Regions from separate parts of the Nocardia sp. NPDC055002 genome, predicted to be linked through region 1. Evidence: riboswitches for the same ligand, from Rfam matches in the RefSeq annotation. Region 1 holds a riboswitch; each other region holds the start of a gene.
What was found. Region 1 has a riboswitch for S-adenosylmethionine ahead of ACWF99_RS16475 (aminotransferase class V-fold PLP-dependent enzyme). Riboswitches for the same ligand answer to the same signal wherever they lie in the genome.

Region 1 (5,643 bases):
AGGAGCAAGCAACGGCACCTGATCGACGGGACCGGCGGGGCCGCGAACTCGAGCACGCCAGTGCTCCAGTTACACAGCATATTTCCCGCAATCGCCCTACTCTGGATGACATGCGCAGGTCGTCATTGCCGCCGGTCGCATGCCGGGTCGCGGAAACTCTCATCGCCCGCGGGCACCACGGCGTCATCGTCTGCCCCGAGACGCCGGCTCCCACTGCGGCCGACGCCGCCCGCGCCATGGGCGCCCAGCTCACCGCGATCCTCACCGCCCAGGTCTTCCTCCTCGACGACGACCCCGTCCTGCTCCTGGTCGCCGGTCATCACCGCGTGGACCTCGTCCGCACCGGCAAACGCCTCGAGGGCACCCTCACTCCGGCCCCTACCGCCCTGGCCGAACGCATCACCGGCCAGCCCATCGACGGCACGGCTCCCCTCGGTCACCCCACCAACCTCCCCACCTGGGTGGACACCGCCCTCGCCGCCCACCCCGAAGTCTGGGCAGCGGGCGGCCACCCGAACACCGTGTTCCGCACCAACTTCCGCGAAATCGTCCGCATCACCGCGGGTCTGCCGATTGATATCGACTGAATTCGGGTGCCGTTCCCGACCGTGTGAGTTGGATCAAACGGACACAGCGAACATGAGGACGCACGCCGGACGGGCGTAAGTTGGGGGCGGTGGGCGATGTGCAACCTTCTGAGACCGGACTGGTCGTTCCCGATGATCTGAGCGGGATAACGGCTGAGCAGTACCGGGCCTCTATGCGGCACTATCCGGCCGGCGTCACGGTGGTGACGCTCGGAGCCGAGAGTGGACCGGTGGGGTTCACGGCCACCTCGTTCGCCTCCCTGTCGCTGGAACCGCCCCTGGTGTCGTTCAATATCGCGCACACCTCATCGAGCATCGACGCGTTGCGAGCCGCGGACTCGGTGGTGATCCATTTCCTGGGCGAACACCAACAACACCTGGCCCACCGCTTCTCGCGCACCGCCGCCGACCGCTTCACCGACCGCGCCCTCTGGACCACCCTCGACACCGGTGAACCGGTCCTGCACGGCACCCCCATCTGGCTGCGCACCACCCTCCACAAACTCATCGACCTCGGCGACCACACCCTCGCCGTAGGCCTGGTCACCCGAGTCCACGACCAAACCGAAGAGTCCCCCTCCGCGGCCCCGTTGCTCTACTACAACGGCAGATACCACCGCCCCACCGCCCTCGACACCTGATCAGAGCGTCTATGTAAGCCGACGGCCCACCAGCTACAGCTAGTGTTTGGTCCGGTGAGCGAGGCATACGACTGGTCGTGGTTGCGCCGGTGCACCGGGTATCGACCTGGACACGTATTTGGCGATGCCGGAAGACCTCGCTCGGGTGATCGAGGTCAAAGACGGCCTGCTGGTGCATCGCGACTCACCTTCGCCGAATCACATCGCCATCGCCGATGCGATCAAACAGTGCCTGCGGGAAGCGATCCGGAAACGCGCCACCGGGCAGCCCTGCCTGAAGGCCGGCGGCGAACTGGACATGCTGGTCTCGGAGGTCCCGTTCAATTTCCGCCGCCCCGACGCCATCGTGTATCGCTGTATCGAAGACCCCCGCGACAAGTGGAAGACCAAACCCACAGCAGGGGACACCCTGCTGGTGGTCGAAGTGGTTTCACCAGCGACGGTTACCGCCGATTGTGTGGACAAGCGAGCGGAATACGCGCGCGCGATCGCCATCACTGATCCGCTCGGCGTCACCATCACCTGGGACGCCCTCGACGGGGAACGAATATCGGCCGCCGAGAGCAGGTCTCGACGGCCGACGTCCGGTGAATCTCGCCTGTGACGAGTTCAGCCGATCAGGCAGGGGGCGGCGCCTTCGGGGGAAGAGGCGCTGAGGGGACGGGTTTCGGGGGTCGGGTTCCAGTGGCCGTCGGTGGCGGCATAGTTCCAGGTGGGACCGTGGCTGACCAGGGTGGCTACCGCGCTGATCAAGCGGTCCACGTCGGCGGCGGTGGTGCCGAGGCCGATGCTGGCTCGGAGGGCGGCGTCGAGGCCGAGGCTCGCGAGGAGGGGGTGCGCGCAGAAGCGGCCGTCGCGGACGCCGATGGCATGCTCGGCGGAGAGGTACGCGGCGACTTTGCCAGGGGCGACATCGGCGATCGTGAAGGCGACGATGCCCACACAGTCGGGGCTGTCGGACCAGATACCGACCAGGTCGACGCCGGGGATCGCGGACAGGCCGTCACGCAGCCGGTCGGCCAGAAAGCGCTCGTGCGCGACGAGTTCGGTGGGGTCGATGGCGGCGAGCGCATCGCAGGCGGCGGCAATAGCGGCCGCACCCAGGACGTTCGGCGAGCCGGCTTCGTGCCGCTGCGGCGCGCACGCCCATTCGACCTCTGTCACACCGACATTGCGCACCGCACCACCACCGGCCAGGTAGGGCTCACCCTCGTCCAGCCAGTCCCGCCGGCCGACGAGCACACCCGAACCGAACGGCGCGTACAGCTTGTGCCCGGAGAAGGCGAGGTAGTCGATCCCGGTCTCGCGCAGGGAGATCCGGCGATGCGGAGCCAGCTGAGCGGCGTCGACGAGGATGCGCGCACCACACAGATGGGCGATGGTCGCGAGCCGTTCCAGCGGCAGCACCTCACCGGTGACGTTGGACGCACCGGTCACCGCCAGCAGCGCGGCAGGCTTGCTGCACAGCTCGGCGACGACACGCTGAATCGTCTCCTCGACCGTGGCGGCGGCCCGCACGACGCGACGACCGTGCTTCGCCCACGGCAGGAAGTTGGCGTGGTGCTCGATATCGAGTACCACGGTCTCCCCCGGCACGCACCCGGCCAGCAGGTTCAGCGAATCGGTGGTGTTACGCGTGAACACCACGACCTGGTCGTCGTCGGCGTCGAGGAACCGGGCAACGGACCCACGCGAAGCCTCGTAGCACTCGGTGGAGATCCGCGAGGCGTATCCCGCGCCCCGGTGCACGCTGGCGTAGAACGGCAGCAACTGCGAAATCCGGTCGGTGACCTGCTTCAACGCCGGCGCACTCGCCGCGTAGTCGAAGTTGGCGTAGGAGCTGGTACCGCCCTGAACGAGCGGAACCTGCAGGTCGGCACCGGAAACGGCGGCGATGGCACAGGTGGGGTCGATTACAGCAGTCATGACGAAATCCCGTCGGCTCAGGGACCCGCTCCTGAAGAGGTGGCCCGCGCTTGCCGCGCCCAATTCGGACGTCAGCCTGGTCGTCACCCGGAGCACCCCACCGCGGAGGAGGGTTGCCGACCAGCAAGCCGGGGCTGAACGCTGGTACTCGTGACCTGCAACGAGAGTGACAGACGACCACCGGACCTGTCAACCACCGATCGTCGGCGCGCTCCGAGTCGACCCCGACCACCCACGGGATCTCCCGGTTCGGCGCGGCGGCCGGGCCGTCGCGGCCGCAGCGGGAAATCGGTTGTCCACGTGCGCTTTCCCTTGTGATACTCCGGAGATGCCTGCCTTCGCCGATTTCGACCGGCGCAACTACCCCACCGTCGATGTCACCACCGGTTACGACGGCTGGGCCGACACCTACGAGCGCACCGTGATGGACGAGATGGACGCGGCGCTGCTGGATCGGCTTCGCCGCCCGGATTGGGCGGGAGTGCGACAGGCGGTCGACCTGGGTTGCGGGACGGGGCGAACCGGCGCGTGGTTGCGCAGCCGCAGTAGCGCCGAGATCGACGGCGTCGATCTGAGCGCGGGCATGCTGGCCCGTGCCCGCGCCCGCGGTGTACACCGCACACTCACCAAGGCCGACGTGTGTGCCACCGAATTACCAAGCAGCACTTACGATCTCGTGATCTCCTCACTGATCGACGAACACCTGCCGGACCTGCGCCCGTTCTACACCGAGGCCGCGCGGCTGGCTGTCCCAGGAGCCACGTTCGCCCAGATCAGCTACCACCCACAGTTCATGATGGTCACCGGAATGCCGACGCACTACACCCCCGCTGGGGGCGATCCGATCGCGATCAGCACCCACCTGCACCTGCTGAGCGAGCACATCACCGCGGGCACCGACGCGGGCTGGGTCCTCACCGAAGCGGCCGAGGCATTGGTCGACGACGCCTGGCTCGCGGCGAAACCCAAGTGGGCCCACCTGCGCGGCCACCCGTTCACCATGGCGCTGGTCTGGACGCTCGGCACCGCATAGGCGCCGCGCCGCACGCTTCGAGGCACGCCCGAAGCGAAGGGAATCGCCCATGAGGGGGCGTGGCGGAACTAGCATCCGACGAAGGGAATCGCTGCGCTGAGGGCTCGGCAGATCAATGTGGCGCTGCGGGTGGGGTCCGATGTCAAACCGGTACACAAGGGGTGAACTTTGCCCGTGATGGACGCCGTACGATCGAGTGAAGCGAAAATAGTCCACGTAGTTGATCGGAAGAAGACCATGTCACACGCCTTGAGCTCCACTTCGGCGGACGTGAGCGCCGATCTTCCCGACGAATTCGTCCACCTGGCTAGGTTGGCGCTCGCCGGGCGCGAGCAGGATGTCGCAATGTTCGTGCGCCGGGCCGCGCGCCGCCACCGGCATGCCAGTCCCGAACTGGCCGATGCGCTGATCGCGCTGCTGCGCCAGAACCCCACGCGCGCCAATCCCCTACGCGCGGAGGTGGATACGCCGATTCCGGTCGACGGCGACAGCCGGCTGCCGCTGCTGCGGGTGATCCCGCCCGGCTCCACCGCCGAAGTGCCGATCCTGGCCGCCGAAACCTATGACGTGCTCACCCAGATCGTCGACGAACGCAAGCAGGCCGACCGGCTGGCCGCCGCCGATCTGACCCCGGCCCGCAGCTTGCTGTTCGTCGGTCCGCCCGGCGTCGGCAAGACGATGGCCGCAGCCTGGCTGGCCCACCAACTGTCGCTGCCGCTGGTGGTCCTGGACTTGGCGACCATCATGAGCAGCCTGCTCGGCAAGACCGGCACCAACCTGCGCCATGCCATCGACTACGCCAAGCAGCGGCCGTGCGTTCTGCTGCTCGACGAGCTCGACGCCATCGCCAAGCGTCGCGACGACGATCGCGACGTGGGCGAGTTGAAGCGACTGGTCACGGTGCTGCTCCAGCAGATCGACGACTGGCCGACCGGCGGGGGCCTGGTCATCGGCGCGACCAACCACGCCGATCTGCTGGATCCGGCCGCGTGGCGGCGCTTCGATGTGAGCATGGAGTTCGCCCTGCCCGAGGCCGAGCAACGCTGCGAGGCGATTCGCCGGTTCGCCGGGCAGCCACTGCCCGACGGCGCCGTGGACGCGGTGGCGCTGGCGTCGAAGGGCTTGTCGTTCAACGATATCGAGCGCGCGATGCTGCGATTGCGCAGGCGTTGCGTGCTCGAGGACCAGCTACTGCCCGGGCTGATGGCCGAGCATTCCGCGCGACTGGCAGCTGAACTTCCCAAAACGGATCGGTTACGGCTGGCACAGACGCTGACGGGCGTGTCAGGCTTGTCTCAGCGCCAGATCAGCGCGCTGACGGGGGTGTCGCGCGACACCATTCGTGGTTTCACGCATCGACGGGAATAACGTGGCAGCTGGGGGGATTCACCGGTGGCGGGACCGCGATTTCTGATCGGCTTCGGTGAGCGACTCACCGCGCCCATCTCCCCCAGCA
Region 2 (5,643 bases), on a different contig from region 1:
ACTGGGGGCGTTCCATGAAGCCGGGCAGCTGGTTCGGGCGCTGCACGCGCACCACGTCGGCGCCGAGGTCGGCCAGTAGTAGCGCGGCGTGCGGGCCCGGCCCGATGCCTGCCAACTCGATGACCTTGATGCCCGCAAGGGGCCCCTGCTTGGCGGTGGACTCCGTGCTCACGCGGTGACCTCAGTTCGTTGTCGAACGGTATTGACACATTGACAATAGCGCTGGGGTGGCGGCTCGGGTAGAGCATGGGCGAGAATTCGCACGAGCGCGACTCGGCGCGGCAACGGGAGGACCCGGTAGTGGGCGTGTGGGGTGAGGTCGTTGTCGGCCTTGTCATTCTGGTCGGCATCGTCGGCGTGATCGTACCGATTCTGCCGGGGGTGATCCTCATTTTCGCGGCGATCGCGGTGTGGGCGTTCATGACCGGCGGTGCGACGGCCTGGACGGTGCTGGCGATCGCCACCGTCGCGCTGGCGCTCTCCGGCGTCGTGAAGTACACCTGGCCGGGCAAGCGGATGCGTGAAGCCGGGGTGTCGAACCGCGCGCTGCTGGCCGGTGCGGTGCTCGGCATCGCCGGCTTCTTCGTGATCCCGATCGTCGGCCTGTTCATCGGCTTCGTGCTCGGTGTGTACCTGGCCGAGCTGTACCGCCTGAAGACCAACGACCTGGCCTGGCCCGCGACGGTGCACGCGCTCAAGGGCGTCGGCCTGTCGATGCTGGTCGAGTTGTTCGGCGCGCTGATCGCGTCCGGTGTGTGGCTCACCGGCGCGATCATCAGCTGACTACTCGATGATCGGCAGCGGGCGGGTGCGGTCGTCCGCGCCGGGGAGCTGATTGCGCGGGATCGGGATAGTCGGATTCTCGATGCGGGGTAGCGGCTCGGATTCCGGGCGACGCACCGCGGGCAGCCGGTAGAACTCCCGGGCATTGTCCTCGAGCACCGCGTGGATATCGGAGCCGACCACCTGCGAGATCAGGTCCACATCGCGCTCCTCGAACGGCCTACCGGCGCGCGTGCCGGGCAGATCGCTGCCGAACATCAGCGCACCCGGGTTGACGGTGTGGATGCGTCGCAGCGTCTCGGCCACATCCATCTCGACCCGGCCGAACCCGGTCGCCTTCACTCTGGCGCCGCGGTCCACCAGGTCGAGCAGGTACGGCAGACCCTCGTCGGACATGCCGAGATGGTCGATCGAGAGCGCGGGCAGCTTCGAGATCACCGGTTGCAGAGAGGCCAGCATCTGACCGTCGATGTAGAGCTCCACGTGCCAGCCCGCCAGTTCGTGGGCGCGCAACGCCTGCAATGTCATCTCGGTGATGTCGGCGGCGGCGCGCTTGAGGTTGAACCGCAGGGCGCGTACGCCTGCCCGGTTCAGCTCGAGGATCTCGTCGTCGGTGGCGTCGAGATCCAGCCGGGTCACGCCGACCCAGTCGGGACCGAGCGCGGCCAGTGCTGCCTTCAGGTACGTCTGATCGGCGCCTTGGAAAGACGCGCTGACGACAGCACCGCCGCGAACATCGAAGTGCGCCATACGCTTTCGATAGTCATCGATCACGTAGGGCTCGGGGAGATAGCCTTCGTTCTCGATCAGCGGAAACCGCGGATCGATGATGTGGACGTGGGCATCGAACACCAGTACAGAATGCCTTATCTCTGCGGCGTGAGCGCACTCAACGTCGCGCCCCCACTAGGACGGGACCACTGAAACCCCGAGTTCTGCCATGACAGCACACCCAACCCCGCACATCGGCGGGCCATTCAGGGCCGCGAACACGCGCGCGCCAGCGCGCCAAAAACTCAGGCCTTGTTCGGCTCGGAGGCGCGCAGCATGTCCTCGCGCTCCACGACCTTCACGCGCTCGCGGCCTTCGGGCTCGCCGAGGGCGCGCTCGTGGGCGTCGAGGCGGTACCAGCCCGCCCAGGTGGTGAACGGGATGCCCTTGCCCTCGAGGAACTCGGTGACGGCGTCGAGCTCGGGCTTCGGCGCGGGGGCGAAGGCCTTGGCGTCGTCGAGCAGGCAGGCGATGGTCTCGTTGGCGTCGCCCTTGGTGTGGCCGATGAGGCCGACCGGGCCGCGCTTGATCCAGCCGGTCACGTAGGTGGCGGGCATGAATCGGGCGTCACCTTCGGCGGTGTCGTCGGCGATCACGCGGCCGGCCTCGTTGGGCACCGTGCCCGCCTGATCGTCGAACGGCAGCTGGGTGACGTTCTGCGAGAGGTAGCCCACGGCGCGGTACACGGCCTGGATGTCCCAGTCGGTGAAGTTGCCGGTGCCCTTGACGTTGCCGGTGCCGTCGAGCTGGGTGCGTTCGGTCTTCAGGCCGACGACCTTGCCGTCGGCACCGAGGATCTCCGAGGGCGATTCGAAGAAGTGCAGGAACAGCTTGTGCGGGCGGTCGCCGTGGTCGCGGATGGCCCACTGCTCGAGGGTGTTGGCGACCATGTCGACCTGCTTGGAGTTACGGCGTGCGGCTTCGGAGCCTTCGTCGTAGTCGATGTCCTCGGGGTTGACGATGACCTCGATCGTCGGCGAGTGGTCGAGTTCGCGCAGCTCGAGGGGCGTGAACTTGGCCTGCGCGGGGCCACGACGACCGAACACATGGACCTCGAGGGCCTTGTTGGCCTTGAGGCCTTCGTAGACGTTCGGCGGGATCTCGGTCGGCAGCAGTTCGTCGCCGGTCTTGGCGAGTACGCGGGCGACGTCGAGGGCGACGTTGCCGACGCCGAGGACGGCGACCTTCTCGGCCTCGAGGGGCCAGGAGCGGGGGACGTCGGGGTGGCCGTCGTACCAGGACACGAAGTCGGCGGCGCCGTAGGAGCCGTCGAGGTCGATGCCGGGGATGGCCAGGGCGCGGTCGGCGTTGGCGCCGGTGGAGAAGATGACCGCGTCGTAGAACTGGCGCAGGTCGTCGAGGGTGATGTCGGTGCCGTAGTCGATGTTGCCCAGCAGGCGGACCTGGTCTTTGTCGAGGACCTTGTGCAGGGCGGTGATGATGCCCTTGATGCGGGGGTGGTCGGGGGCGACGCCGTAGCGGATCAGGCCGAAGGGCGCGGGCATGCGCTCGTAGAGGTCGATGCTCACGTCGGCATCGGACTTCATCAACGCGTCGGCGGCGTAGATACCGGCCGGTCCCGCACCCACGATCGCAATGCGAAGTGGGCGAGTCGCTGCACTCTGTTCGGTCATTTCTACGCGCACCCTTTGGTCGAGAACTGATTTGACGGCGTCAACTTAGCTTAGGCTAAGTCGGACATCCGCTTACTGGCAGCTGCCATCGACGTCGGCAGCCGACCGCAATCAAGGCGATTCTAGCTGCGGCGTTGCAGCCACCCGGCGCGCGGTGTAGCTGCCCGCGCGGGTCTGTCAGGATTACAGCATGAACGAGGAGCAAACAGGCTCGGATGACCAGCCCGTAGTGGTGGATCAGACCGACAAGCGTTCCATCGTCCCGTTCGTCGCGGCCGCGGTGATCGCGATCATCGTGCTCATCGCCATCGTGGCGGGTGGACTGCTCTCACCCGCTGAGAAAAATGTCACAGAGGCCGACCGTCTCGCGGCCGCCGTCACCAACTATATCGACGCGCGCTCGCGCAGCGACCTCCGTCCGCCGACGGGCGTGGCCTGCCCCGGCTTCAGCGAAGAGACCTCCGGCCTCGGCGAACAGCTCGGTGGCCCGAAATCCACTGTCACGATCGACGGCAAGGGTTTCGAGAACGCCACCGTCAACGGTGACCGCGCCAAAATCGACGCGGCGCTCGTGGTCAACGGCAACCCGGCGGCGAGCAACTGGAAACTGACCCGCGTGGACAGCGCGTGGCTGGTGTGCTCGTTCTGAATCGTTTGACACGATGACCGGTGCCGAGGCAATCTCAGATCGCAAGGTCATGAGTGCCAGCGTCAAGCCCCGGCTCGCTGGTCGGCAACCCTCCTCCGCGGTGGGGTGCTCCGGGTGACGACCTGGCCGTGTGTTCGGGGATTTCCGGCACGGCAAGAGCGGATTCACGCAGGAGGATCGACATGACTTACGCCGGCGACATCACCCCTGAGAAGGCGTGGGAGCTGCTCACCGAGCACCCCGGCGCCGTGCTGGTCGACGTGCGCACCGAAGGTGAGTGGGCACACATCGGCATTCCCGACACCAGTTCCATCGAGCGCCCGGCCCACTTCATCGAATGGGTCGACGGCACCGGCACCCGCAATCCCGAGTTCGGCGCGCAGCTCGAGAAGGCACTCGCCGGTCGCCCCGACGACGCACCCGTGGTGTTCCTGTGTCGCTCCGGCCAGCGTTCCGCGCATGCGGCGAACCTGGCGACGGCGGCGGGCGTGGCGCCGTCCTACAACGTGCTCGACGGTTTCGAAGGTGGTCCCGACGCGTTCGGTCAGCGCGGCAGCACCGGTTGGCGCGCTGTCGGCCTGCCGTGGCGTCAGGCATAAGGAGAAAAGCATGATCACCGGTGGTTCGTTCGACAAGCCACTGCCCGAAGGCGTCGGTCCCGGCACGCTCGGCGTGCGTGGCGGCCTGCGCCGTTCCGGCTTCGACGAGACCTCCGAGGCGCTGTATCTGACCTCGGGTTTCGTCTATGAGAGCGCCGAGGCCGCCGAGGCCGCGTTCACCGGCGACGTCGAGCATTTCGTCTACTCCCGCTTCGGCAACCCGACCGTGGCCATGTTCGAGGAGCGCATCCGCCTGCTCGACGGCGCCGAGGCGGCCTTCGCGACCGCGTCCGGCATGTCGGCGGTGTTCACCGCGCTCGGTGCCCTGCTGAAGGCGGGCGACCGTCTCGTCGCCGCCCGCAGCCTGTTCGGATCCTGTTTCGTGGTCTGTAACGAGATCCTGCCGCGCTGGGGCATCGAAACCGTCTTCGTCGACGGCGACGACCTCGACCAGTGGGAGCAGGCCCTGTCCGTCCCCACCCAGGCCGTGTTCTTCGAGACCCCCGCCAACCCGATGCAGACCCTCGTCGATGTCCGCAAGGTCACCGAGCTCGCCCACGCCGCGGGCGCGAAGGTGGTGCTGGACAACGTCTTCGCCACCCCCCTGCTCCAGCGCGGCTTCGAACTCGGCGCCGACGTGGTGGTCTACTCCGGCACCAAACACATCGACGGCCAGGGTCGCGTCCTCGGCGGCGCCATCCTCGGCGCCCAGGACTACATCGACGGCCCCGTCAAAACCCTGATGCGCCACACCGGCCCGGCCCTGAGCCCCTTCAACGCCTGGACCTTGCTCAAGGGCCTGGAAACCATGCCGTTGCGCGTGCGCCACTCCACCGAGTCGGCCCTGCAGGTGGCGAAGTTCCTGGAGACCAAGAATTCGGTCGACTGGGTGAAATACCCCTTCCTGGAATCACATCCGCAACACGCACTGGCGAAGGAGCAGATGACCGGCGGCGGCACCGTGGTCACCTTCGCCCTCACCGGCGACGACGGCAAGAAGCGAGCCTTCGAGGTTTTGAACCGCCTGCGCATCATCGACATCTCCAACAACCTGGGCGACGCCAAAACCATGATCACCCACCCCGCCACCACCACCCACCGAGCCATGGGCCCCGAGGGCCGCGCCTCAATCGGCTTGTCCGACGGGGTAGTCCGCATCTCGGTCGGCCTGGAAGACCTCCAAGATCTCCTCGGCGACCTGGACCAC
Region 3 (5,643 bases), 660 kb from region 1:
GGCTTGTTGGTGAAGCGGTGGTCGAGTTCGCCCTCGGTGCGGTAGGTCAGGTGCGCGATGCGCCGGGCCAGTCCCATGCCGGTCATCGGCGCGCGGCCGGTGCCGTGATAGTCGCCGCCCTGCCAGTCGGGATCGGCCGCGATGACGGCCATCTGGGTGGTCTGGGTACCGATCTGATCGGCGGTGGCGCGGGCGCCCACGGCCAGCACGAGCGCGGCGCTGACCCGCTCGGGCAGGCCGATGATCCACTCGAGCACCCGCATGCCACCCATCGAGCCGCCGACGACAGCGCCGAGCCGCTCGATCCCGAGCACCTCGAACAACTGCGCTTCGGCCTTTACCTGGTCACGGATGGTCAGCTCGGGAAACCGTGCGCCCCAAGGCTTTCCGTCGGAGGCGAGCGAGGACGGGCCGGTGCTGCCCTTGCAGCCGCCCAGCACGTTGGTCGCGATCACACACCACTCGTCGGTGTCGATCGGCGCGCCGGGCCCGACCATGCCCTCCCACCAGCCGGGCGCCCCGTCGGGCCCACCGACGACATGGGAGTCGCCGGTGAGCGCGTGTTCGACGAGCACCACATTGTCCAGCGTGGGCGAGAGCTCGCCCCAGCGTTGCACCGCCAGCCGCACATCGGGGACGACGGCGCCGTTCTCCAGCGCCACATCCCCGATGGCGACCACGCCGACGCGCCCGTCCGGCGGTGGCAGCAGGGCCACCCCGGTTCCGGGTCGGGCGATCGGCGATTCGGTGCTCACAGTCACGTCGTCGCCGCCGCGAACCCGGCCCGCAGATCGGCCAGAATGTCGTCGATTCCCTCGATGCCCACCGCGAGCCTGACCAGGCCGGGAGTGACGCCGGCCGCCAGCTGCTCGTCGGGCGTCAACTGCGAGTGCGTGGTCGACGCCGGGTGAATCACGAGTGAACGCACATCACCGATGTTAGCTACATGGCTGTGCAGGCTGAGCGCGTCCACGAACTTCTTGCCCGCATCGACACCGCCGGCCAGCTCGAAGGCCACGATCGCGCCCGCACCCTTGGGTGCCAGCTCCTTGGCTCGCGCGTGCCAGGGCGAGGACTCGAGGCCCGCGTAGAACACCGCGTCGACGCCCGGCTGCTCGGCGACGAACTTCGCGACCGCCTCGGCATTGCTGACATGCCGTTCGACCCGCAGGCTCAGCGTCTCGATGCCCTGGGCGATGAGGAACGCGTTGAACGGCGAGACCGCGGCACCCAGATCGCGCAGCAACTGCACGCGAGCCTTCAGCGCGAACGCGGGCGCGCCCAGATCGGCGAACACCGCACCGTGGTAGCTGGGGTCGGGCTCGGTGAAGCCGGGGAAGCGCGCGTTGCCGTCGGCGTCGCGCACGGTCCAGTCGAAGGTGCCGCCGTCGACGATCACGCCCGCCACGGCCGCACCGTGACCACCCAGGTACTTCGTCGCCGAATGCACGACGATGTCGGCGCCGTGGGCCAGCGGCTGGATCAGGTAGGGGGTCGCGACGGTGTTGTCCACGATCAGTGGAAGGCCGTTCGCGTGCGCGACACCGGCGATACCGGGAATGTCGAACACCGCGCTGCTCGGGTTGGCGATGGTCTCGCCGTAGAACGCCTTGGTGTTCGGCTGGATCGCGGCTTCCCACTGCGCGAGGTCATCGGGATCCTCGACGAACGAGACCGTGATGCCCAGCTTGGGCAGCGAGTAGTGGAAGAGGTTGTAGGTGCCGCCGTAGAGGTGCGGGCTGGACACGATGTGGTCGCCCGCGCTCGCCAGGTTCAGGATCGCGTAGGTCTCCGCGGCCTGGCCCGAGGCCAGCAGCAGCGCCGCGACGCCACCTTCGAGCGCGGCCACGCGCTGCTCCACCGCGTCCTGGGTGGGGTTCATGATCCGGGTGTAGATGTTGCCCGGCTCGGCGAGACCGAACAGCGCGGCGGCGTGATCGGTGTCGCGGAAGGTGTAGGAGGTGGTCTGGTAGATCGGCAGGGCCCGCGCGTTGGTGCTCGCGTCGGGGGCCTGGCCCGCGTGGACCTGCTTGGTCTCGAAGGACCAGTTCTCGGGCAGGGAAGAGTCAGTCATGTCGTGCTCCAAATGGGTGTCAGCCGGGGGATCTCGTCAACTGGGTCGGATCGACTGGCAACAACACATGGGGGCCTCCTGCAGTGCGCGCTTGCTCTCGACTTTCGAGAGCCCGGTCATCACCCGGAGCACCCCACCGCAGCTGGAGGGTTGCCGACCAGCGAGCCGGGGCTTGGCGCTGGTACTCATGACCTTGCCGTCATGTTAACCGGAGATCTCCCGCGGGCGGAAACTTCCCCCGCATTTCCCGCCGAAGATCACTCGTTGGACGGTGTGCCGAAGCCTGGCGTGTCGTCCACCGGTGCGCCGCAGACCTGCCGTAAGCCGTGGTAGGCGCGCAGCACGGCGTCCCGAGTGACCCGGACAGCTACCGCCGGTGACCCGCTCAGCAAGGCTTGTTCGGTGTCGGCGACGGAGAGGTGGCACAGCATCTGCCAGATCCCGGCCACCAGCTTCACCGTGAAGTCGTCCGGTGACGTGCCCATCCGTTGCGCGAGCTCGGTGCACACCGCGACGTTCTTCTTCTCCGCGTATTCCAGCGCGCGGGCGTTGACCGACTGGCTGGTGCGCATGATGCGCTGCATCTGCAGGAATTGGCGGATGAACCGGATGCCGTCCGCGTCCGCCTCGGCCTGGACCACCGTCAGGTAGGCGCCACACAGTGCCTGGAGTTCGTTGCCGGTGTTCGGCTGGGAGCGCAGCGCGACGGCGACGGAGACCCCGAAGTCGTCGATCGGGGCCAGCACGATGTCTTCCTTGAGCGCGAAGTACCGGTTGACGGTGCGCGGGGACACATCGGCACCCGCGGCGATCTGCTCGACCGTCGTCGCGTCGAACCCTTGGCTGTCGCACAGGTCGAGTCCGACCGCCACGATCGCGGCCTTGGTCTGGAGCTTCTTGCGCTCGCGCAGGCCCAGCGGCGCGCCGGCAGCCGGTTCGGTCGTCCGGTCGGCGCTGATCGGAGTGGTCGAGTCCAGCATTCCCTCAGCCTACCGTGTCGGCGGCTCTATCTGTCCAAGTAGGCCAATTGGCGCATTCAGACATTTTTCTCTTGACGCCAATTGTCTTGCAATGCCAGGATTGATCCACGCCAATCGAGCGACGAGGAGTCCTGGTGACCGGCACCGAGATAATGACGAAACATGTTGATCAACAACAGAATTCGATGCGGTGGTGGGCGTTGGTCGTGCTCTCCGCCGCCCAGTTGATGGTGGTGCTCGACGCCACCGTGATCACGATCGCCCTGCCCTATGCCCAGCGCGACCTGGGGATCAGCGACGGCGACAAGCAGTGGGCGCTCACCGCGTACACGCTCATCTTCGGCGGCCTACTGCTGCTCGGCGGACGGATGGCCGACTACCTGGGCCGCCGCCGGATCTTCCTGGTCGGCTTGGTCGGCTTCGCTGCCGCCTCGGCGCTGGCCGGGCTCGCGCAGACCGGGCCGCAGTTGTTCATCGGCCGAGGTCTACAGGGTGCGTTCGCCGCGCTGCTCGCCCCCGCGGCCTTGTCGCTGCTGTCGGTGATCTTCACCGATGTGCAGGAGCGGGCCCGCGCGTTCGCGGTCTTCGCCGGCATCACCGCCGGTGGCATCGCGTTCGGGCTGATCGTCGGCGGCGCGCTCACCGAGTTCGCGTCGTGGCGATGGACGCTGCTGATGAACACGCCGATCGCGCTCATCGCGGTAGCCGGTGCGGTGGCGGTGATCACGCGCGATATCCCGGTGCCGAGAACCGGCGGCTACGACCTGCCCGGCGCCGTCACCGTGACATTCGGCTTGGTGTCGATCGTCTACGGATTCAGTCGCGCCGCCGAACACGGTTGGCTGGCGGGCAGCACGCTCGGCCTGCTCGGGGCGGGCTTCGCGTTGCTCATCGCGTTCGTCTTCATCGAGGCGCGCTCGGCGAATCCGCTGTTGCCACTGCGCATTCCGGGTGAGATCAATCGGGGCGGCGCCCTGCTGGCCGCGCTGCTGATCCCGATCGCGATGTTCGCGATGTTCTTGTTCCTGAGCTTCTACTACCAGAACACCCTGGGCTATTCGCCGCTGAAGGCCGGCATCGCGTTCCTGCCGTTCCCCGTGGGCATCGGGATCGCGGCGGGCATCACCAGTTCGTTGATGCCCAAGTTCGGGCCGCGTCCGCTCATGGTGGTCGGCGCGCTGCTCGGTGTCGTCGGACTGCTGTGGCTGGCGCAACTGAGCTACGGCGACGGGTACGCACTGAGCGTGCTGCCCGCGCAGCTGCTGATGGCGCTCGGGATGGGCCCGCTGTTCGTCGGGATGCAGGCCGTCGCGCTGCATCAGGTCGACGCCGAGGACTCCGGCGTCGCCAGCGCCCTGCTCAATGCCGCCCAGCAGGTCGGCGGCGCCGTCGGCACCGCCCTGCTGACCACGCTGTCGGTGCAGGCCGCCGAGAACTACGTCACCGACAACCCGACCGTCGACCACCTGATCGAACGCGCCTCGATCTACAGCTACGACGTCGCGTTCTATATCGGCGCCGGCTTCTTCCTCGCCGCCGCCGTGGTGATCGCGGTGATGATCCGCGACAAGCCGGAGAACCTGATCGAAGGCGACGAACACGCGGCCGCGGTACCGATCGCGGTCTGACCTGGTGAACCGGGCCCGCGCCACCGTTCTCGGTGCGCGGGCCCCGCCGTGTTACTACTCAGTAGCCGGTCAAGGCCCGATCGGGTGCCGACGTGCGGCCGGAGCGGAGTAGCTTCGAGGAGTCCCGCACAGCGGGCCCTCCCATCGCGGTGAGGTGGGGGACAGCAGTACGCTCGTCTTGTTTGCACCACACGTCCCGCAGACAACGCGGGGCATATACGTTGTCTGTTGGAACTGCTGGGGTCCGCTCACAAGCGTGTTCGCCTAGCCGTGCAATAAGGGCACCCACCGAGGAGGACACGAAGATCCATGTCCAAGATCAAGGTTGAAGGCACCGTTGTAGAACTCGACGGCGACGAGATGACCCGGATCATCTGGCAGTTCATCAAGGACAAGCTGATCCATCCCTATCTCGACGTGAATCTCGAGTACTACGACCTCGGCATCGAGTACCGCGACAAGACAGACGACCAGGTCACCGTCGACGCGGCCAATGCCATCAAGAAGTACGGCGTCGGCGTGAAATGCGCCACCATCACCCCCGACGAAGCGCGGGTGAAAGAGTTCGGCCTCAAGAAGATGTGGCGCTCGCCCAACGGCACCATCCGTAACATCCTGGGTGGCACCATCTTCCGCGCGCCGATCATCATCTCCAACGTGCCCCGCCTGGTGCCCGGCTGGACCAAGCCGATCATCATCGGCCGTCACGCCTTCGGCGACCAGTACCGCGCCACCGACTTCAAGGTCTACGAGGCGGGCACCGTCACGCTGACCTTCACCCCGGAAGACGGCAGCGAGCCGATCATCCACGAGGTCGTGAAGATGCCCGAGGACGGCGGCGTCGTCATGGGTATGTACAACTTCAAGAAGTCCATCGAGGACTTCGCGCGGGCCTCGTTCAACTACGGCCTGCAGCAGAACTACCCGGTGTACCTCTCCACGAAGAACACCATCCTCAAGG
Region 4 (5,643 bases), on a different contig from region 1:
GCCGTGGTCATGGCAGTGATTCTCACCCTGCTCGATCATTTCCTGCCGCCGCCGCGCGACCCGTCGGTGGCGGTCCCGGTCGCGGTGTTCGCGTGGACCTGGCTCGGCTCGGCCCTCGCGCACGCGGTGTTCCTCGGCCTTCCCGCGTCGGCGATCTGGGGTTTCCTCGGTCTCGGTGTGCTCGGAATCCCGTTGTTTCTGCGTGCGCGGGCCGCACGACGCGCGTTCTGAGCGGCCGACCCCGCCGCGACACACCCCGATTCGGGGCGAAAATGCCTGATGGGCGCGGGTGGGCGGTGAGTGCTGGGCCCGTCGTGTGGGCTCTCGGGCCTGAGCCTGGCACGATGTCAACCGTGCAGCCGAGTCCCGTCGCCGACATGCCCGCTCCTTCGCCGCGTCGTTCCGTGCCCGCGCGGCGCGTCGCGGCCGTTGCCGTCCTGCTGGCACTGCTCGTGCCCGCGCTGGCCGGGTGCCTGCGCGTGCAGGTGTCGATGGGGGTGTCGTCGAACGATCGCGTGTCGGGGCGGATCGTCGCCGCGGTGGTGCCGACGGGGCCCGACGACAAGGGGCCGCAGCTGAAGGCGCCGGAGCAGCTGGCGGCGAAGGTGCGGGTGGAGAACTACAACCAGGACGGATACGTCGGCACCCAAGTGTTCTTCGACGATCTGTCCTTCGGCGAGGTCGGCCAGCTCGGTGGCCTGTCGGATCAGACACAGGGCATGTTCACGCTCGAATTCCAGCGCAGCGGCGATCTGGTGAGTCTCACCGGGCGGGTCGATCTGGAATCGGTGCCGCCGCACGGGTCGGACGTGCAGTTCTCCGTTGCGTTCCCGGCCCGCGTCGCCAAGACCAACGGCACCCGTGAGACCACCGACAGCGAGAACACGGTGTCGTGGAAGCTGCCCGCGGGCGAGGTGTCGACCCTGCGTGCCGAGGTGAAGTACGCCGACCCCAACACCCGCTCGTTCGCGGGCTGGGCGGGCATCGTCGGCGGCATCACCCTCGCGGTGGCCGCGCTGATCGCGGGCCTGGCGTTCCGCGACCGCAACCCCGGCCCGCCCAACGCACCGCGCGGCGGTTTCTCCCCCTCGGAGATGTGGCGCGAAATCTCCAGTCGCAGACTGGGCCGCTGACATGAGCGCGGCGGCCCGCTACCTGACCTGGGCGGGCACCGGTCTGGCCGCGCTCGGCGCGGCCACCGCCGCCTACAACCTGGTCACCTTGCGCACCCTGCCGCGCGGGGTCGCCGGCGTGATCGAACCGGTCACGGTGTGCGTCCCCGCCCGCGACGAATCGCAGCGCCTGCCCGCGCTGATCGCCGACCTTCGCGCGCAGATCGGCGTCCCCCGCCTGAGCGTGCTGATTCTCGACGACGCGTCCACCGACGGCACCTACGAAGCCGCACTCGACGCGATCGCCGACGACGAGCGCTTCACCGTCCTGCGCTCGGCCGCCCACCCCGCCCCCGGCTGGACCGGCAAGGCCGCCGCGTGCGCGCGCCTGGCCGCCCGCACCGACGCGGCCGCCCTGGTGTTCATCGACGCGGACGTACGCTTGGCCCCCCACGCGATCGCCGCGGCGGTGACCGAATTACGCAGGCGCGGAGCAGGTCTGGTCTCGGCCTGGCCGAGACAGGACGCCGGTTCGACCGCCGAGCGCCTGATCCAGCCCCTGCTCGCCTGGTCCTGGGCTTCGACCCTGCCCGTCGGCCCCGCCAACCACAGCCTGCGCCCGTCCACCGCCGTAGCGTGCGGCCAGTTCCTGGCCGTCGACGCCGCGGCCTACCGCGCCGGCGGCGGCCACGCGGCCGTGGCGGCCAGCGCCACCGAGGACCTGGACCTGGCCCGCGCCATCCGCCGAGCAGGCCATCGCACCGCCCTGGTGACCGCGGGCCCCGCCGCGAGCACCCGAATGTATACCGGCACCACCGAACTCACCGACGGCTACACCCGCTGGCTGTGGTCGGCCTACGGCGGCCGCCGCGACACCGGCGCAGCCATCGGAATCCTCGCCGCCCTCGCCTACTGGATTCCCCCGCTGGCCGCGATCCTCGGCCGAGGCCGAACCCGCCGCGCGGGCCTGCTCGGCTACCTGGCCGCCGTCACCAGCCGCCTCACCGCCCGCACCATCGAAACCCGCAAGCCCCCCACCGGAACCGACCTCGCCTCAGCTGTGGCCCACCCCCTGTCAGTGGCCCACTACCTCAGCCTGTGGACCCGCTCCCACCACCGCCACCGCACCGGCCGCCTGCACTGGAAACAGCGCCCCCTGGTAACCCCCGAAGACCCGATAGCCCACCACGCCTGACCCGCAGTTCCGCGACGGCGCAGGCGCATCAGGGCCGCCGAGCGGGTGAAGGGCAGGCGCGCACCCGCTCGACACCGAGTCGAGCAACCACCCTCAAGCCACCTCGGTGATCCCCACCGTCGGAAAGAAGAAGCACGACCGCCCACCGTTGTCAGTAGTACCGAAAACAGCAGCCAACACAGTCCCCCGCCCCGTATCCACAGGCACAGCCCGCACACCCCCCACAGGAATAGCGGCGAAGAGAAAATCCCGAATAGCCGTCTCAGCAAGAGGCCGCAATTCACCAGGAACCTCAGCAGGCACCATCGCCCGCACAATGTCGGCAATCGACCCCATCGAGGCCATCCCCCCACGCCCGGTACTCACATTGAGCCACGCCACCTGCATCCCGGACGTCTTCGTAGCCGCGGTATCGGCCGCAAGCCCATAGGGCAGGAACGTGAACAGAGTCTGCCCGGATTTCACCGCGGACAGATCGAGCCCGGGTATCGGCAGTGTGTTGGCCGGCCACGGCCCCGGCACCGCCCCCGCAACAGCCGGAACAAGCCCCGCTCCGTCACCGCTACAGTTCGCCGCCACCGTCGGGTAGAGGAACGGCTGGATACCCAGCGCCTTCAGCGTCTCGACAACACTCTGATAGGCACCGAGAAGATCCCCCGCCCCCGCGGCGGGCGTGACACCGGGTGCGTCCCGAGTGACAGCGGGCGCCACCGGCACGGCCGGTTCGGCAACGGCCGACGGCACAGCCGACAGCAACGCAGCGGCGCAAACCGTCAGGGCGGTCAGTGCGGTGGAACGACGCGGCATGATCACGACGTACTCCTCATCGACGCAGAGAACCCCGACGCTACCGCCTGCGATGCGGGATTCCGGACAGGTGAAGTAACCGCCCGTTCGGCGCGTCGCAATTTCCCAGCGAACCCACCGATCGCCGCTCACCCCCGGTCCGCGGGTCCCCCACCACGCCGAACCGGGGCAATTGTGCCCGTGCTCGCGCCCGGTTCCAACCTCTGTGCTCACGCTGATTTCTACCGTTGTGGGTACCGCACATGTGCCACATGCTGATTCAGCTCGGGTCACAAAACCGGGGCGCAACCATCCAGAGCGACCGAGAGACCTGGCTCGATGACGTCGCAGCAACCCGCCCGTTTCGGGGTGTGGGTGCTTCTGCCGGGTTCGATGGAGGAGATTTTCGTGCTGTCTACCTGTCCGGCCTGAGCGCCGCCAGATCGCGAACCCGTTGCTGGCCGGGTGGAGGTCACTGTGCCTCGTTCCACTGTTTTCCGAAGGATTCCCATGACCGCGTCTGCCGTTTCCGGCGCCGAGACCGCGCCCGCACCGCCCGGCGACGCTCTCCCCGCCGATCCGGAATCCGGCGGCAAGGCGCCCGCCGGCGACCTGCCCCGGATCGCCGGGTCGTGGCACCCGTGGCGCTGGGTCGTCGCGGCGATCGCACTGCTGCTGGTGGCCCAGTTCGCGCACGGCCTGATCACCAATCCGGGGTGGGACTGGGGCACTTTCGCCCAGTACTTCACCGCGAAATCGGTGCTGGCCGCGCTCCGGGTGACCATCGAGCTCACCCTGTGGGGCACTGCCCTCGGTTTCGTGTTCGGCACCCTGCTGGCGATCGGGCGGGTGTCGAACAATCCCGTGCTGCGGGTGATCGCCTGGACCTATATCTGGGCTTTCCGTTCGATCCCGCTGATCGTGCAGCTGCTGTTCTGGTTCAACATCGCCTACCTGTATCCCCGCCTGTCCGTGGGCATTCCGTTCGGCCCCGGCTTCTACGAGTTCGATGTCAATGGTGTGATCAGCGGTTTCACCGCGGCGGTGATCGGGCTGGCCCTGCATCAGGCGGCATATTCGGCCGAACTGATCCGGGCGGGTCTGCTCGCCGTCGACGACGGTCAGCTCGAAGCGGCGGCGGCGCTGGGGATTCCGCGCTGGCGCCAGTTCCGCACGATCGTGTTGCCGCAGGCGATGCGCTCGATTCTGCCGAACGCGGCCAATGAGGTGATCAGCCTGTTCAAGGGCACCTCGATCGTGTCGGTGATGGCGATCGCCGAGCTGTTCTACCAGGTGCAGGTGATCTTCGGCCGCAACGGCCGGGTGGTTCCGCTGCTGATGGTGGCGACCGTCTGGTACATCGCGCTCACCACGGCGCTGTCGATCCTGCAGTACTACATCGAACGGCACTACGCCAAGGGCGCGCAGCGTGCGCTGCCGCCGACACCGTGGCAGCGGGTCCGCGCCAAGGTCACCGAGATCGCCGCCGGTGCGGCCGCACCCCGAGGAGCAACCCGATGACCGCAGCGGTGCTGGCGCGCGGAATCCGCAAGTCCTACAGCGGCACCGAGGTACTGCGTGGCGTGGATCTGGCGGTACGCGCCGGTGAGGTGGTCGCCGTGATCGGGCCCTCCGGCTCCGGCAAGTCCACGCTGCTGCGGGTGCTCAACCATCTGGAAGCGCAGGACGCGGGCACCGTGCACATCGACGGTGAGCTGATCGGTTACCGGCAACGCGGCAACATCTTGCGTTCGCTGCCCGACCACGCGGTGCGCGCCCAGCGCAGCCGCATCGGCTTCGTGTTCCAGCAATTCAATCTGTTCCCGCATCTCACGGTGCTCGACAATGTGGCGCTCGCCCCGGTCTCTGCGCAGCGGCGCCCACGCGGCGAGGTGGTCGCCGAGGCGAAACAGCTTCTGGAACGGGTAGGACTGGCCGATTTCGTCGACGCCTATCCCCGGCGGCTGTCCGGTGGTCAGCAGCAGCGCGTGGCCATCGCGCGGGCCCTGGCCTTGAAACCACGGCTGATCCTGTTCGACGAGCCCACCTCCGCACTCGACCCGGAGCTGGTCGGCGAGGTCCTCGCGGTGATCCGCGATCTCGCGCACAGCGGCACCGCGCTGGTGATCGTCACCCACGAGATCGGTTTCGCCCGCGAGGTCGCCGACACGGTCGTGTTCCTCGACGAGGGCGTGATCGTCGAACAGGGCGAGGCCGCCAGCGTTCTCGACCACCCCGAACACCCGCGCACGCAGGCGTTCCTGTCCCGCGTCCGCTGAACATCCCTTCCCACGAACAGGTTTCGACACTGATGAAGCTCTCCACCCTGATCGGCATCGTCGCGGCGGCCACGCTGTTGACGGCAGGCTGCACCGCCGAGCCCGAGGCCGCCGACACCGTGCAGGCCGGTGCGATCACCTACGACCTGTCCCCCGCCCAGGAGGGCAGGGTGCGGGCCGCCAAGGTCGACGCGATCGCCGCCGAGGTGCCCCAGGCCATCCGTAACCGCGGCACGCTGGTGGTGACCGGTCCCGCCGGTTCCGTGCCGCC

Region 2: another riboswitch for S-adenosylmethionine. It lies ahead of ACWF99_RS21470 (rhodanese-like domain-containing protein); the one in region 1 lies ahead of ACWF99_RS16475 (aminotransferase class V-fold PLP-dependent enzyme).
Region 3: another riboswitch for S-adenosylmethionine. It lies ahead of ACWF99_RS13470 (bifunctional o-acetylhomoserine/o-acetylserine sulfhydrylase); the one in region 1 lies ahead of ACWF99_RS16475 (aminotransferase class V-fold PLP-dependent enzyme).
Region 4: another riboswitch for S-adenosylmethionine. It lies ahead of ACWF99_RS29115 (amino acid ABC transporter permease); the one in region 1 lies ahead of ACWF99_RS16475 (aminotransferase class V-fold PLP-dependent enzyme).

The regions. Positions count from the first base shown of each region.
Region 1 covers NZ_JBSGWE010000003.1:910,615-916,257, forward strand. Annotated here, with positions in the region: gene ACWF99_RS16460 (YbaK/EbsC family protein) at 111-587, shown strand; gene ACWF99_RS16465 (flavin reductase family protein) at 761-1,228, shown strand; gene ACWF99_RS16470 (Uma2 family endonuclease) at 1,347-1,832, shown strand; gene ACWF99_RS16475 (aminotransferase class V-fold PLP-dependent enzyme) at 1,838-3,154, opposite strand; SAM riboswitch class IV at 3,196-3,310, opposite strand; gene ACWF99_RS16480 (class I SAM-dependent DNA methyltransferase) at 3,483-4,187, shown strand; gene ACWF99_RS16485 (AAA family ATPase) at 4,425-5,555, shown strand; gene ACWF99_RS16490 (S8 family peptidase) at 5,580-5,643, shown strand, end outside.
Region 2 covers NZ_JBSGWE010000005.1:68,645-74,287, forward strand. Annotated here, with positions in the region: gene ACWF99_RS21445 (CaiB/BaiF CoA transferase family protein) at 1-172, opposite strand, end outside; gene ACWF99_RS21450 (DUF456 domain-containing protein) at 301-783, shown strand; gene ACWF99_RS21455 (amidohydrolase family protein) at 784-1,635, opposite strand; gene ACWF99_RS21460 (FAD-dependent oxidoreductase) at 1,800-3,188, opposite strand; gene ACWF99_RS21465 (Rv0361 family membrane protein) at 3,379-3,837, shown strand; SAM riboswitch class IV at 3,883-4,002, shown strand; gene ACWF99_RS21470 (rhodanese-like domain-containing protein) at 4,020-4,436, shown strand; gene ACWF99_RS21475 (O-succinylhomoserine sulfhydrylase) at 4,447-5,643, shown strand, end outside.
Region 3 covers NZ_JBSGWE010000003.1:247,861-253,503, reverse strand. Annotated here, with positions in the region: gene metX (homoserine O-acetyltransferase MetX) at 1-761, opposite strand, end outside; gene ACWF99_RS13470 (bifunctional o-acetylhomoserine/o-acetylserine sulfhydrylase) at 758-2,074, opposite strand; SAM riboswitch class IV at 2,157-2,267, opposite strand; gene ACWF99_RS13465 (TetR family transcriptional regulator) at 2,332-3,054, opposite strand; gene ACWF99_RS13460 (MFS transporter) at 3,189-4,682, shown strand; gene ACWF99_RS13455 (NADP-dependent isocitrate dehydrogenase) at 4,992-5,643, shown strand, end outside.
Region 4 covers NZ_JBSGWE010000009.1:87,533-93,175, forward strand. Annotated here, with positions in the region: gene ACWF99_RS29095 (carotenoid biosynthesis protein) at 1-231, shown strand, start outside; gene ACWF99_RS29100 (LppM family (lipo)protein) at 378-1,133, shown strand; gene ACWF99_RS29105 (glycosyltransferase family 2 protein) at 1,135-2,307, shown strand; gene ACWF99_RS29110 (hypothetical protein) at 2,401-3,246, opposite strand; SAM riboswitch class I at 3,400-3,493, shown strand; gene ACWF99_RS29115 (amino acid ABC transporter permease) at 3,604-4,614, shown strand; gene ACWF99_RS29120 (amino acid ABC transporter ATP-binding protein) at 4,611-5,372, shown strand; gene ACWF99_RS29125 (ABC transporter substrate-binding protein) at 5,405-5,643, shown strand, end outside.